4 regions of the Gottfriedia sp. OAE603 genome follow, and region 1 is predicted to be linked to each of the others. Evidence: riboswitches for the same ligand, from Rfam matches in the RefSeq annotation. Region 1 holds a riboswitch; each other region holds the start of a gene.
What was found. A riboswitch is a leader RNA that binds a small molecule or an ion and turns the genes downstream of it on or off. The one in region 1 is predicted to bind thiamine pyrophosphate.
Positions count from the first base shown of each region.

Region 2: linked by a shared signal. The riboswitch ahead of ABID96_RS03450 (thiamine phosphate synthase) and the one ahead of thiD (bifunctional hydroxymethylpyrimidine kinase/phosphomethylpyrimidine kinase) in region 1 are both predicted to bind thiamine pyrophosphate.
Region 3: linked by a shared signal. The riboswitch ahead of thiT (energy-coupled thiamine transporter ThiT) and the one ahead of thiD (bifunctional hydroxymethylpyrimidine kinase/phosphomethylpyrimidine kinase) in region 1 are both predicted to bind thiamine pyrophosphate.
Region 4: linked by a shared signal. The riboswitch ahead of ABID96_RS16190 (ABC transporter substrate-binding protein) and the one ahead of thiD (bifunctional hydroxymethylpyrimidine kinase/phosphomethylpyrimidine kinase) in region 1 are both predicted to bind thiamine pyrophosphate.

Region 1 is NZ_JBEUNN010000001.1:405,155-408,298, reverse strand. It holds gene cytX (putative hydroxymethylpyrimidine transporter CytX) at 1-321, opposite strand, end outside; gene thiD (bifunctional hydroxymethylpyrimidine kinase/phosphomethylpyrimidine kinase) at 314-1,120, opposite strand; TPP riboswitch at 1,260-1,370, opposite strand; gene ABID96_RS01895 (hypothetical protein) at 1,541-1,915, opposite strand; gene ABID96_RS01890 (FTR1 family iron permease) at 1,905-3,144, opposite strand, start outside.
Region 2 is NZ_JBEUNN010000001.1:683,862-687,005, forward strand. It holds gene ABID96_RS03435 (thiazole synthase) at 1-52, opposite strand, end outside; gene thiS (sulfur carrier protein ThiS) at 55-258, opposite strand; gene thiO (glycine oxidase ThiO) at 282-1,373, opposite strand; gene ABID96_RS03450 (thiamine phosphate synthase) at 1,370-1,972, opposite strand; TPP riboswitch at 2,091-2,200, opposite strand; TPP riboswitch at 2,457-2,572, shown strand; gene thiC (phosphomethylpyrimidine synthase ThiC) at 2,705-3,144, shown strand, end outside.
Region 3 is NZ_JBEUNN010000001.1:3,664,176-3,667,319, forward strand. It holds gene ABID96_RS18550 (hypothetical protein) at 1-102, opposite strand, end outside; gene ABID96_RS18555 (low molecular weight protein-tyrosine-phosphatase) at 116-592, opposite strand; TPP riboswitch at 894-998, shown strand; gene thiT (energy-coupled thiamine transporter ThiT) at 1,156-1,731, shown strand; gene ABID96_RS18565 (hypothetical protein) at 2,067-2,225, shown strand; gene ABID96_RS18570 (Dps family protein) at 2,426-2,875, shown strand.
Region 4 is NZ_JBEUNN010000001.1:3,161,512-3,164,655, forward strand. It holds gene ABID96_RS16180 (ABC transporter permease) at 1-23, opposite strand, end outside; gene ABID96_RS16185 (thiamine-binding protein) at 23-313, opposite strand; gene ABID96_RS16190 (ABC transporter substrate-binding protein) at 340-1,329, opposite strand; TPP riboswitch at 1,458-1,567, opposite strand; gene racE (glutamate racemase) at 1,796-2,587, shown strand; gene ABID96_RS16200 (RrF2 family transcriptional regulator) at 2,618-3,058, opposite strand.

The DNA.
Region 1 (3,144 bases):
CCTGGCTCCTGTCACAATCATAATTGCTGTCCAGCCTAGCAGCTGTAATACATTTAATATAGAAAATAAATAACTACCATAACGTCCAAATGATATTTTAGTAGACTCCATTGCTGTTAAACGCTCTCTTGAACCAATGACACCACCTAATACAAGAAGTAGCGTACCTAGTAGATGACCGATTAATATAGCAGTCAATCCTTTTGAAAAACCTAAAGGTGCAATAAGCGCACCTGTCATAATTTCAGCGATTGAAACTGCTGCTCCGAACCAAAGTGTTGCGAAGTTCCATTTTGTTAACTTTCCAGTTAGTTTATACATGCTGTATCCCCGCCTTTTGATACATCGAATAAAAATGATGTACTGGACCTACACCTTTTCCGATAGAGAATGAATGTTGAATTGCTAGTTGTATGTACTCTTTTGCTTTACTAATCGCTTCGTTTAATGGACATTCATTCGCTAGATTAGAAGCTATGCTTGATGACAAAGTACACCCAGTACCATGAGTATTGTTAGTTACTATTCTAGTACCCTTATAATAAGTAAATTCGTATCCATCATAGCTAATATCTGTTGCATCGTTCTCTAAGTGACCACCTTTTACAAGAACAGCGCTAGCACCTAATGAGTGAATTAAAATAGCAGCCTCTTCCATCTCTTTAATCGTTGAAATGTTTCTACCTGTTATAACTTCTGCCTCCGGAAGATTAGGTGTTATGACAGTTGCCAATGGAATCAGTTCTTGAATTAAAGCTTCTTTCGCATCTGGACTTAATAAATCATAGCCGCTTTTAGAAACCATAACTGGATCAACAACAATGTGCTTCGGCTTATATTGTCTTAGTTTCTCAGCAATGACTTTAATTGTATCAATTTGTGATACCATCCCAATCTTTACTGCATCAACTTCAATATCAGTAAAGATTGCGTCTAGCTGATTTGCAATCATTTCTGGTGTAATGTCTTGAACTGCAAATACCCCTTGTGTATTTTGAGCTGTCACTGCGGTAATTACGCTCATACCAAACACACCATGAGCTGAAAACGTTTTTAAATCTGCTTGAATTCCAGCTCCACCACTCGAGTCGGACCCCGCAATTGTCAGTACTTTTTTCAATTTCTTTCCTCCTATTTAATGAATAGACTTTTTTGATCTAACAGATAGAAGTTGTGGATTGATTTAGAAAACAAAAAAGCACAAATCCCCATAGGGACTTGTGCTCGAACAAATCAATGTTATAAATACATAAAAATATGCATTTACTCGCTCACTTTCCTACGCTGGCATTATCCAGATCAGGTTAAAGGGTCAAAGACAATTGTGTCTTAATCTCAGCCGACCATTTACGGCACCCCTAGTACTATTCAAAATATCAAATTGTAATTCTATATCATATTAATTAATACTATTACTAAATTCAAGTAGTTAGACTTATTTATTCCATTCTAAATAAAAACTTTTGAAAGGATAGTTACAGGCTTACTCCCCATTGAGTAGACCATCGATAAAGAATCTACCCTTTGGGGTGCTTTAGTATTATTTTAAGTCCTTAACTTCATTAAGAACATCATTTAAATCATCTGCAGCTTCGTTAAGAGTATCTGCGTCAAGTGGAGAAACTTTTACACCGGCTTCAATAATGTGTAGAGGAGTTTCAACCTTTTCATAAAGATCTGCATCTTTATCTTTTACTGAGTCTTCAAATTTTTCCCAAGACTCTTCAAGTGCCTCTCCACTTTCTTTTGCTTTTGATTCATCATTATCAGCAACTTGCGATTTTAAATCTGTAAGTGTTTGAATCATATCATCTGATCCACTTTTAATCGATTTATCTTCTTTTGTGCCACATGCAGATAAAGTTAATGATAGTGCTAAAGTCATTGATAAAACTAATTTTTTGTTAGATAACATGTTCAATTTCCCCCGAATTTTGTTTTTTTTCATTTTTTTTATTAGAAAATCTATTAAAAATTGCAACGATACATGCAATAAGTAATAGTATAATTTGTGGTATGAAACTCTCCCAAGTAGAATATATGGCAAAGAAATCCACTGTTGGTATTGGTGCCTGCGTCGCTGGTAATAATCCAGATAATTGTAAACCGTGAACGCCCATACCCGTAAATTTGAAACATAAATAGAACATAAGAAGACTAGATATAAGGAAAAATGGTCTCATCGGAACTTTTAAACCAACTTTTAAAATTAAGTAACTTAGAATCGCTAATATGAGAACCCCCAATACAATGCCCGTTAATAAACTTGTTAATTTTATAGATGAAGCCATACCAATAAAGAACAAGACTGTTTCAGTTCCTTCACGAAATACTGCTAAAAATGAAAGAATTGAAAGTGATAATAAACTGCCAGTGTTTAAAGCTTTCGTACTCTGGGTTTGAATATAAGATTGCCATTGTTTTAAATTCGATTTACTGTGAAGCCAATAACTCATATAAAGCAACATGACTGCAGCAAATACTCCGGTCCATCCTGCAATTAAGAAATTATTACTTCCAAAAGCACCTGCTGAAAATAGTAAGTTCACGATAACGCCTAATATTATACTTACACCTAATCCAGCTCCGACTCCAAACCAGATCCACTTAGTTTTTTTCTCATGACCAGACTTTCTTATAAATCCTAATAAAGCTACCACAACAAGTAAGGCCTCTAATCCTTCTCTTAATAAAATTGTGATTGCATCTAACATTGTATAACTAGTTTTAGCTGCTAAAGGTGAAAGATAATCTCGCATATCTTTTATCGTTTTAGTTGCTGCTTTAATGTCAGGTGTTTTAGCAGACAGCATTGCGTATGAAGTAACCATATCTCTTTCTGCATCTGTATAAACTTTTTGGGATTGTGTCAATACTACCCCTTCAATACTAATCCAAGATTTTCTAAATTGATCTATCTCTGATTTTGCTCCAGATACATCATTTTCTTTTAAGTTTGATAATGCATTGTTTAATATTTGTATTAAATCTTCAACACTACCCGTATTCTTTATATTAATTTTGGATTCAGCGAACTGATGTGTAATGAACTTTTCATTTACTGCTTCCAATTCTTTTAAAGAAGTAACAAGTGTATCTTGATTGATTGTCTTTTGAGCTAATGAGAATTGAACCATTCCCATC
Region 2 (3,144 bases), 280 kb from region 1:
CTGTACCTAGAAATAATCTTGAATGAAATGAATGTTTTCCAATTGTTAACATCATTAACCTCCTCCTACAAAATGTATTAATTCTACAATATCTCCGTTTGAAAGAGCTGTAGTACCGTACAGTTCTCGATACAATATTTCTTTATTCACTTCTACTACAACGATTCTATTTTCTAGTTGATAAGAAAGAAGTAAATCTTTTACTGTGAAAATATTTTCAGCTAGCTGAATACTTTTGCCATTTAATTGGATGATCAAACGTTTTACACCTCGCCTTAAAATTATCGATTCACTTTAAACGCTTCTACCCACTCAGTTCTAATCTTTCTTTTAAGAATAAAATCTCGAATCATTTTGCCCGTTTCAGGAGCAAGAAGAATGCCATTGCGAAAGTGTCCAGTTGCAAAAAATATATTGTCATCATCAGGGTGTTTTCCGATATATGGTTTTTGGTCAATGGTTTGTGGTCTTAAACCTCCCCAAAATGATTCAATGGTCATCTTGGTCATATCAGGTAGCATCTTTTTGGCAGTTTCAATTAATGATTCAATACCTAGTAGGGTTGGTTTTTCATCCCATTCGTTATGAACCATCGTTGCACCAATAACAAGTTTTCCGTTGTTTCTAGGAACAATATAGTTATGATCATGGAAAATTGTGTGCTCCAACGTCAAATGTTCACTTGTAACCGATAGACATTCTCCCTTAACTGGGATAAGACGATTATTTAATCCGAGCTGCTTGAAAAAAGAAGTGCTCCAAACCCCATTTGCAATGACGATATTATCAGCTGTAAATTTTCCATTTGTAAAATGAATCATAAATGTATTTTCAATTTTTTGAATGTCTAAAACACAAGTATTTTCGTGTATTGTAGCTCCGAGCACTTGTGCACTTTTGCAAAAAGCCATACAAACAGAAATGGGTAGGACACTTACATCATCTTCTATATATGCTGCTCCAATTATATCTGTTGTTATATTAGGTATTTTCCTTTGAATTTCAGTTGGTTCATACCACTTGACCGTTGATTGAGAAAGAAGGGAAGCTAATTGGATTTTATCATCGTCATTATAAGCAAGTTTAAAAATCCCACCTTTTTTCAGCTCAATGTCGATATGACTTAGTCTCTTAAGCTCTTCATTCAGTTCAAAATAAGCTAGTTGACTGCTTCTTGCAAAAGGTAAGAAAATCTCTGAATCATTGCACTCAGAATGAGCTCCGAGCATGCCTGCTGCAGCGCTAGTTGATTTCGAACCAATCGTTTGTGCTTCGAGTATGGCAACGTCTATTTTTTCTTTTGCTAAGTAATAAGCGATGGAGCATCCAATGATTCCACCACCAATTACGATTACATCAAAATGTTGTTTCATAGATTACTAGTGCACCTCTCCATATATTTTAGAGCAGCATCACGCGAGTTTTCAGAAGAAAAAATACCCGACATGACTGCAATTCCATCTACCTGACACTCTTTTAGTATAGGAAGATGATCAGGAGCTATCCCACCAATTGCGTAAACTGGAATTGTAAGAACTTTTTTCATCTCAGTTAACTGATCAATTCCATTTGGACGTAAACCTTTTTTGCAATTTGTGTTAAAGCAATGTCCATAAATGACATAATTGGCCAGATCCTTCTCAGCTTGAATAGCCTCTGCTACTGAATGGACTGAGCGACCGACGTTCATTGTTGGATATTGTTCTTTCACTAACTTGACCGGATGCCCGTGAGTTGGCAAATGAATGTTTATTAGATTGGTAAGTAAAGCTATATCTAATCTGTCATTCATGACGATCTTGTTCATAGGAACTTTGTTATGCCTTAAAAGATTTAATAGGGTATGTAATTCCGAGCTGCATTTAGATTTTTCTCGTATATGAACTAAATCAACAACATCATGTATTTGAATAATCTTTGAAGCAAGTTCATGAACAGAATACATATTATTCGTTACTGCAATTAGCTTCAAATTTGCTCCTCCTTTTTGAAAAATAGGGTGTATGTATTGTAAATTTCGTTTTAAAACAAGAAAAACCACTTTCCTAAAACTGGAAAGTGGTTTGTAAGATACACAAATAAACGCATAAAAAGACATTGCGCCACTTTCCTACGCAGGTACGAACCTGTTCAGGTTATGAGGGTTTAAAAGTAACTACTTTATTCTCAGCCCTTATCAAGGGATCCCCTAGTGATGAATACACTATGAAAATTAAATTTAGCATAGCATAAAAATAAAATAATTCAAGATTAAAAAAATGATAGTTTGTAAATATTATGTCAAAAGTTAGCAAAATAGACACTTAAAGATATAATAAAAAATAATTTTTTTATGTGAAAATAGTGAATGTTTCCAGGTATAGATATGAATTTTCATCCAATCCTGTAAAATTTTAGGTAAATAAAATGATTTACAAGATTGCTTCATAGGTTTATATTAAGTCTGTACAAATGAATAGTTTGACTAGGGGTGTCCAATTAGTTGGGCTGAGAGAGAAACGCGCTTTAAGTTTCTTAACCCTCAGGACCTGATCTGGTTCATACCAGCGTGGGGAAGTTAGCGTTTATTACAGTAGTGATCATTTATCACTATTGTAGTCAAACTAACCATTAGCCGGGTCTTATATTTTTAAGATACGGCTTTTTTTCATGCTTATCGTGGATTGGATTTTGTTCTTTTTAATCACATTAAAAAGGGGAAATCATAATGAACAATTCTGTAAATGAAATGAATTTTTCAATCATGTCTAGCTTTTCGGGAAGTAAAAAAGTATATGTAGAAGGATCAAGACCTGACTTGTTGGTTCCAATGCGTGAAATCAAATTAAGTCCTACAACTGGATCATTTGGGGAAGAGGAAAACGCTCCTGTACGTGTTTATGATACAAGTGGTCCTTATACCGATGAAAGCGAAACAGTTGATATTCGTAAAGGACTTAAGTCTATAAGAGGAAAATGGATTATTGAGCGTGAAGATGTAATCGAGTATGAAGGTCGGAAAGTAAAGCCGGAAGATAATGGCTTTAAAAGTGAGGTTGTACAGAAAAATATAGAGGTCTTCCAAGGACTAGATAGAAAACCATTACGAGCAAAAGATGGTGCAAATATTACGCAGTTACATTATGCACGACAAGGTTTGATTAC
Region 3 (3,144 bases), 3.3 Mb from region 1:
TCGTGAAATTTTTTCACGATTTTCTTTGTTCAGTAAAGTAACTCCTGCACCAATTGCGACTCCGACAAGAATATTGCGTAAAGCTTTGTTACGTTTTGACATTCTACATCCTCCTCTAAACAGTTAGTTGGTGTTGCTTTAAAATATGCTGAAGTAAATGTGAGCAGCCTTCCTCAACAATGTTATATACTTCATCAAAATTTCCCGTATAATACGGATCAGGTACTTCCTTCCATAATGAAGATGGTACGTAATCTGAAAGGAGTGATATTTCTCCTATAGAATTATTTCTTGCTAAATTCATTAAATCCTCTTTATTCTGTGCATCCATAGCAACAATATAACTAAAATATTTAAAGTCATTATCTGTCACTTTTCGAGCTTTCATACCATCGCAATTTATGCCTTTTTGACCTAGTAATTCCTTTGTTCCCTTGTGTGGTGGGTGACCAATATGCCAATCTCCAGTACCTGCAGAATCAATCACAAATTGTTTTTCTAACCCTTTTTCTGTCACTATCTGACGAAAAACAGCCTCTGCCATTGGCGAGCGACAAATGTTTCCTAAACAGACAAATAATACATGAATCATTTCGATGTCTCCTTCAAATTATTTACACTTTTTGCCAAAATTTAGCTGTTAGTTTCGATTTCATTCTACACTTTCTAATTTAAAAAGAAAAGGAAAGCTAAAGTGAATAATTTAACTTAAAATCAACAAGATTATACTCATAAAGAATATTTTCTAGTAAGTACACTGATAATTCATTGATTTAACCATAGCAATAGGGCTTACTTTCTTTTTATGCTTAAAATTTTTAACTTTAATCGTATAAAATGATTGTATTTTTAAAACACATTGACTATATTTAGTATTGACAACTAAATGTACGATGAACCACAAGGGGAGCCATGAGGCTGAGAGTGAATAGTATAACTATTCTTACCCTTCGAACCTGTTAGTTAATACTAACGTAGGGATGTGGCACGATGAAAAAGTAACCCTGGGATCATCATGCTACCAGTGTTACTTTTTTTATTTTTACCATTCCTCTCCCTAATTTACACTTCCTTTGAAAGAGTTATCCAAAACTCTATTCCAAAGTGCTTCATTTACAATGAGTGTTGTCAAAGAGAGATAAGGGGGAATCTTTTATGAGAAATTCAAAAATACAAATGATGGTTGAAATTGCTATGTGTGCAGCCTTAGCAATGGTTTTTGATTTACTGCCATTATTTAAAGCTCCACAAGGTGGATCTGTGTCGTTATCAATGCTTCCTGTTTTTTTAATCGCATTTCGATGGGGAATTAAACAAGGTTTAATAACTGGCTTATTACTTGCTGCACTACAATTAGTAACCAACTTTTATTTTGTTCATCCAATCCAAATATTATTAGATTACATCATTGCTTTTACTGGTCTAGGTTTAGCTGGTATTGTTTACAAACAAGTGAAAACTAATTTAACGAGTGGCAATAAAGTAGCTGTAACTATTTTTATTTTAGTAGGTACTTTTATTGGTTCACTAGTCCGTTTTATCTGTCACTATATTTCAGGAGTCGTGTTTTTTGGTTCATACGCTCCAAAAGGAACACCAGTATCATTATATTCTTTAGTTTATAATGCATGGTATATGGTTCCTTCATTTATCATTTGTGCAATCATTTTAATATTTTTACTTTCGACAGCTCCAGTTCTTGCAAATGTTAAAAAGAATCAAGCTGCTTAAGTTTCATCATTCATTTACTCATTACCCTACTCTTTCTTGAGTAGGGTTTTTTACTATTCTTGGCCGTTTTCAAAGCGAATTTGCAGGCAAAGAATAGATTCTACTGACTGACTGAAAACACTTGCCTCTCGAGTCGTAAAGCCTGATGAGTAGCGGGATTACCTTAAGGTAATGAGCACCGCAAGCAGGCGAAGCAACGAAGAAAGCGAGCGTTTGTCAGCAGTCTAAGTAAAATATTCATAAAATTATTGAACACTTTGTGAACTATAGTTATTTGCTCCAATCCTCCCTCATATAAATAAATACAGTAAAAAATATCAAAGGAGGTTTAAGCTTTGATTTATGACATCCTCATTTTCTTCATTTTTACGATTATTCTTTTAGGTGGTATTGGAGCATTTTTCATGCTATTAAAAAGTTCATTACAAGTGGACGATGAACATCTCATTGATGCTAAACCTCCCCATACTGAAAAAGGGGATCATTCTAATTGAAAAATTTGTAAAATCATTCATATAATGGATGGTTTTATTTTTTTTTGGAACATTATTTCCTATAAATCGTTAATTTTACTAATTGTTCACTTAGTTATCAAATATTACCATGACTATTTCTACTCAATATCATATATGATGGTTGTACATGATTATCGTAGACACCATGAACTCTTGACTTATCAGAGGAGGAATTTTAAATGGATACGCCCATCACAAAAACGACTGTAGATGTATTAAACAAACAATTAGCTGACTGGAATGTGTTATATGTAAAATTACATAACTATCACTGGTATGTTAAAGGAGGAGACTTCTTCACTTTACATGCTAAATTCGAGGAACTATACAACGAAGCGAGTATACATATTGATGAGCTAGCAGAGCGTGTATTAATAATTGGTGGAAAACCACTTGCTACTATGAGAGAATATTTAGATACTTCTGGGATTAACGAAGCTAACAAATTAGTGAAGGCAGAAGGAATGGTTCAAGATCTAATTCATGACTACCAATACTTAATAGAAGATTTAAAAGATGGCATGGAAATTACAGATTTTGAAAACGATTCTGTCACACATGATATGTTACTAGCAATTCGCGAACAACTTTCAAAACATGTTTGGATGTTAAATGCATTCTTAGGTTAATAAAAAACAGTGTATAACTTCATTGAATGATTCATCATTCTCTGTTGCTTACACTGTTTTTTCTATTATTACTTGTTTTCGTCTGTAAAAAAGATGGTTCTTTTCGTTTAAACAAACATTTGTTTAATTTATCTGGCCTCTTTCATATCCATTGTTAATATCGAATATATGACTTTTATTGGTTTTAAAAATCAAAAAACGATTGTAATGATACAACTTATAATGATTAGTGCAAAAGATTCTTACTGATTGAAAACAAAAATGCTATT
Region 4 (3,144 bases), 2.8 Mb from region 1:
CCTTTTATTTGTTTGCGGCTCATTAACGATACTTCTCCGTCAAATCATCCATTGCAATACCTTGTGGCTGATATAGAATTTTCATTTGTGTAATGACATTATGACAGCCTATTTCAATCATTTTTTCATTCATTTTTTGGACAATAATTAATAATTGATTTAATTCGCCTTCCATTGTTGTTTCTAATGGTTGAACTTGGTATTTTACACCAGACTCATCGATTACTTTTATCGCTGCATCAACCGCTGGAATAACTTCCTCAATTTTATTGGTTTTAGGAATAATTTGTACACTCATTAATGTATTAGACATTTAAAGCTCCCCTTTGTCAAAAATTATTATTCTGGTAAAAACTCATTTGTAAAAGCTTTTTCCGGATCAAATTTACCCTCTAACAATTTATTTTCAGTTAACCACTCAGCATAGTTTTTCCAAATTGTTAACTTCTGTTCACCCCAACGACTTGCATCGTCTTGATATTTAGTTGAAAGCCATTCCTGACTTTTTTGAACTAGTTCTTTATCTAAATCTGGATTATCTTTTAACAAAATATCTGCAGCTTCTTTTGGATGATCGATTGAATAAGTATATCCTTTAGATGCTGCCTTCATAAATGCCTTAACGGTTTCTGGTTGATTCTTAATCATTTTTTCATTCGTTGCAAGTACCGGCGTATAGTAATCTAACTTATCACTGTAGTCAGTTAAATAAACCATATTTAACTTTTCACCACGAAGCTCTGCTTCTATACCTGTCCATCCTTGATAAATCCAAGCAAAATCAATATCTCGCTTTACTGCCGTGAAGAAATCAGCTTCGCCCATATTAACGATATTTAATTTATTAACATCTGCATTTTCTTTTTTCATCAATGAATCTAAAATTGCTTTTTCTACAGGTGAACCCCATCCACCATAAGTTTTACCAACAAAATCTTTAGGTGATTTAATATTTTTGCTAACTGGTGAAGCAAAACCAGAAGTATTATGTTGAATAACAGCTGCAATCGACACGATTGGTACGTTTTGTACTCTTGCTTGTGTAATTGACTCTTGGTAAGAAACGCCAAAATCAGCTTTACCAGAAGCAATTAATTGATCTGCTCCTGTTTGCCCCGGGCTTATAATCTCTACATCCAGACCTTGCTCTTTAAAATATCCATTTTCTTTTGCTACAAATAAACCTGTATGATTTGTATTTGGCGTCCAGTCTAATACTACCGTCACCTTTTGTAGCTTTTTTTCTTTCTTCGGTGTTGACGAATTTTGCTCACTACATCCTGCTAAAGTTAAGCAAAGTGCAAAAAAACAAATCAGTAATCTTTTCATTCTATAACTCTCCTTTTTGTTTTGTTTATACAAATGAAATGTGTTAGCACCATAGTCAGGTACTAGAACTAGACAAAAAGAAAACGCCCGAATAAATATCCGGACGTGAATGCACTGTAAAAAACTATATCAAAAGAGATACTGTTCCCTACGCTGGCATCACCCAGATCAGGTTCTAAGAGTCAGTATCTAAAGGATACAATCTCAGCCAGCAACACTGGCCCCTCCACATTTTCTCGCATATAAACTTTTCATGATAAATATAACAGATAAATTCCTTAAATACGACTCATTTTCAACATAAATTTAATATTTTAATAATCTGTATATATAGAAAACTTCATTTCTTGAAAAAGATAGAGCAGAAATTGCACCATGAACACTATGAATATAATAGATCAACAAGGTTTAAAAGTTTGTGGGAGTTTGTGGGAGCTTATAAATATAACGAAGGCGAGTGGACTAGATGAATAAGCCAATTGGTGTGATTGACTCAGGCGTTGGAGGCTTAACAGTTGCAAAACAAATGATCAGGCAGCTACCGAACGAAGAAATTTATTATGTAGGTGACACACTTAGATGCCCATATGGCTCACGTTCATATGATGAAATTAGACAGTTTACTTGGGAAATGACAAACTTTCTCCTAGACAAAGATATTAAAATGTTGGTCATTGCATGCAATACTTCAACTTCTATCGTTTTACAGGAAATGCGCGAAAAATTGCCGATTCCTGTAATCGGGGTCGTTCATCCAGGAGCAAGAGCGGCAATAAAGCTCACGAAAAATAATCAGATCGGAGTAATTGGTACAAATGCTACTATTCATAGCCACGCATACAAACACGCACTAAAGAGGATTAATCGATCAGTCGAAATAATAGAATTAGCCTGTCCAGAATTTGCTGGAATAGTTGAAAGTGGTAGATACATTCAACCAGATATTTTTGATCTTATTCAAGAGGCTTTGAGTCCATTAAAAGAATCGAGCATTGACACCTTAATACTAGGTTGCACTCACTATCCTCTATTGAGTTCCATTATTCAAGAAGTAATTGGCTCTCAGATCAAGTTAATCAGTTCAGGTGATCAAACAGCTTTGGAGGTTAGTGCAATACTGGACCAGCAAAATTTATTATCAACCAAGAAGTCTGTTTCACACTCCTTTTTTACCACTGGAAATCCCGTGGCATTTCGCAAAATAGCTTCTTCAATATTCCAAGAACCATTGGAACATATAATACAAATTAAACTTTAAAACACTCAAGCATTTTTTGCTCGAGTGTTTTTATTTTTTATTTAAGTCAAAATATTCTTTTAGCATAAAATTATTTTGTACAATATCTTCAAGGGTATATTCGTCTAATACTTGTAAAAACTGATTTAATGCTTTATTAAATATATGCTTTAAAGAACAAACAGGTGTTATGACACAGTTATTGTTATCCTCGAAACATTCAACAATATGAAAGTCCTCTTCTGTCTTTCGAATTAATTCACCTATATTTATGTCCGATGGTCGTTTTGCAAGTCGGATTCCACCATTCCGTCCTCGAATTGTTTCAATATAACCCATCTTCCCTAAATTATAGATTATTTTCATTAGATGATTTTTTGAAATATCATACGCCTCGGCAATATCCTTTATATTTACCAGTTTTTCATTTGGTTCAGTGGACAGGTATATTAAAACCCGAAGAGAGTAATCCGAATAATTGGTTAACCGCATAAATTCCCCTCACTCATTTATTTTGATTAATCATAGCATAATTGTGAACATTTTTTAAACTTTTATAAATTGAGACTAAAAAGATG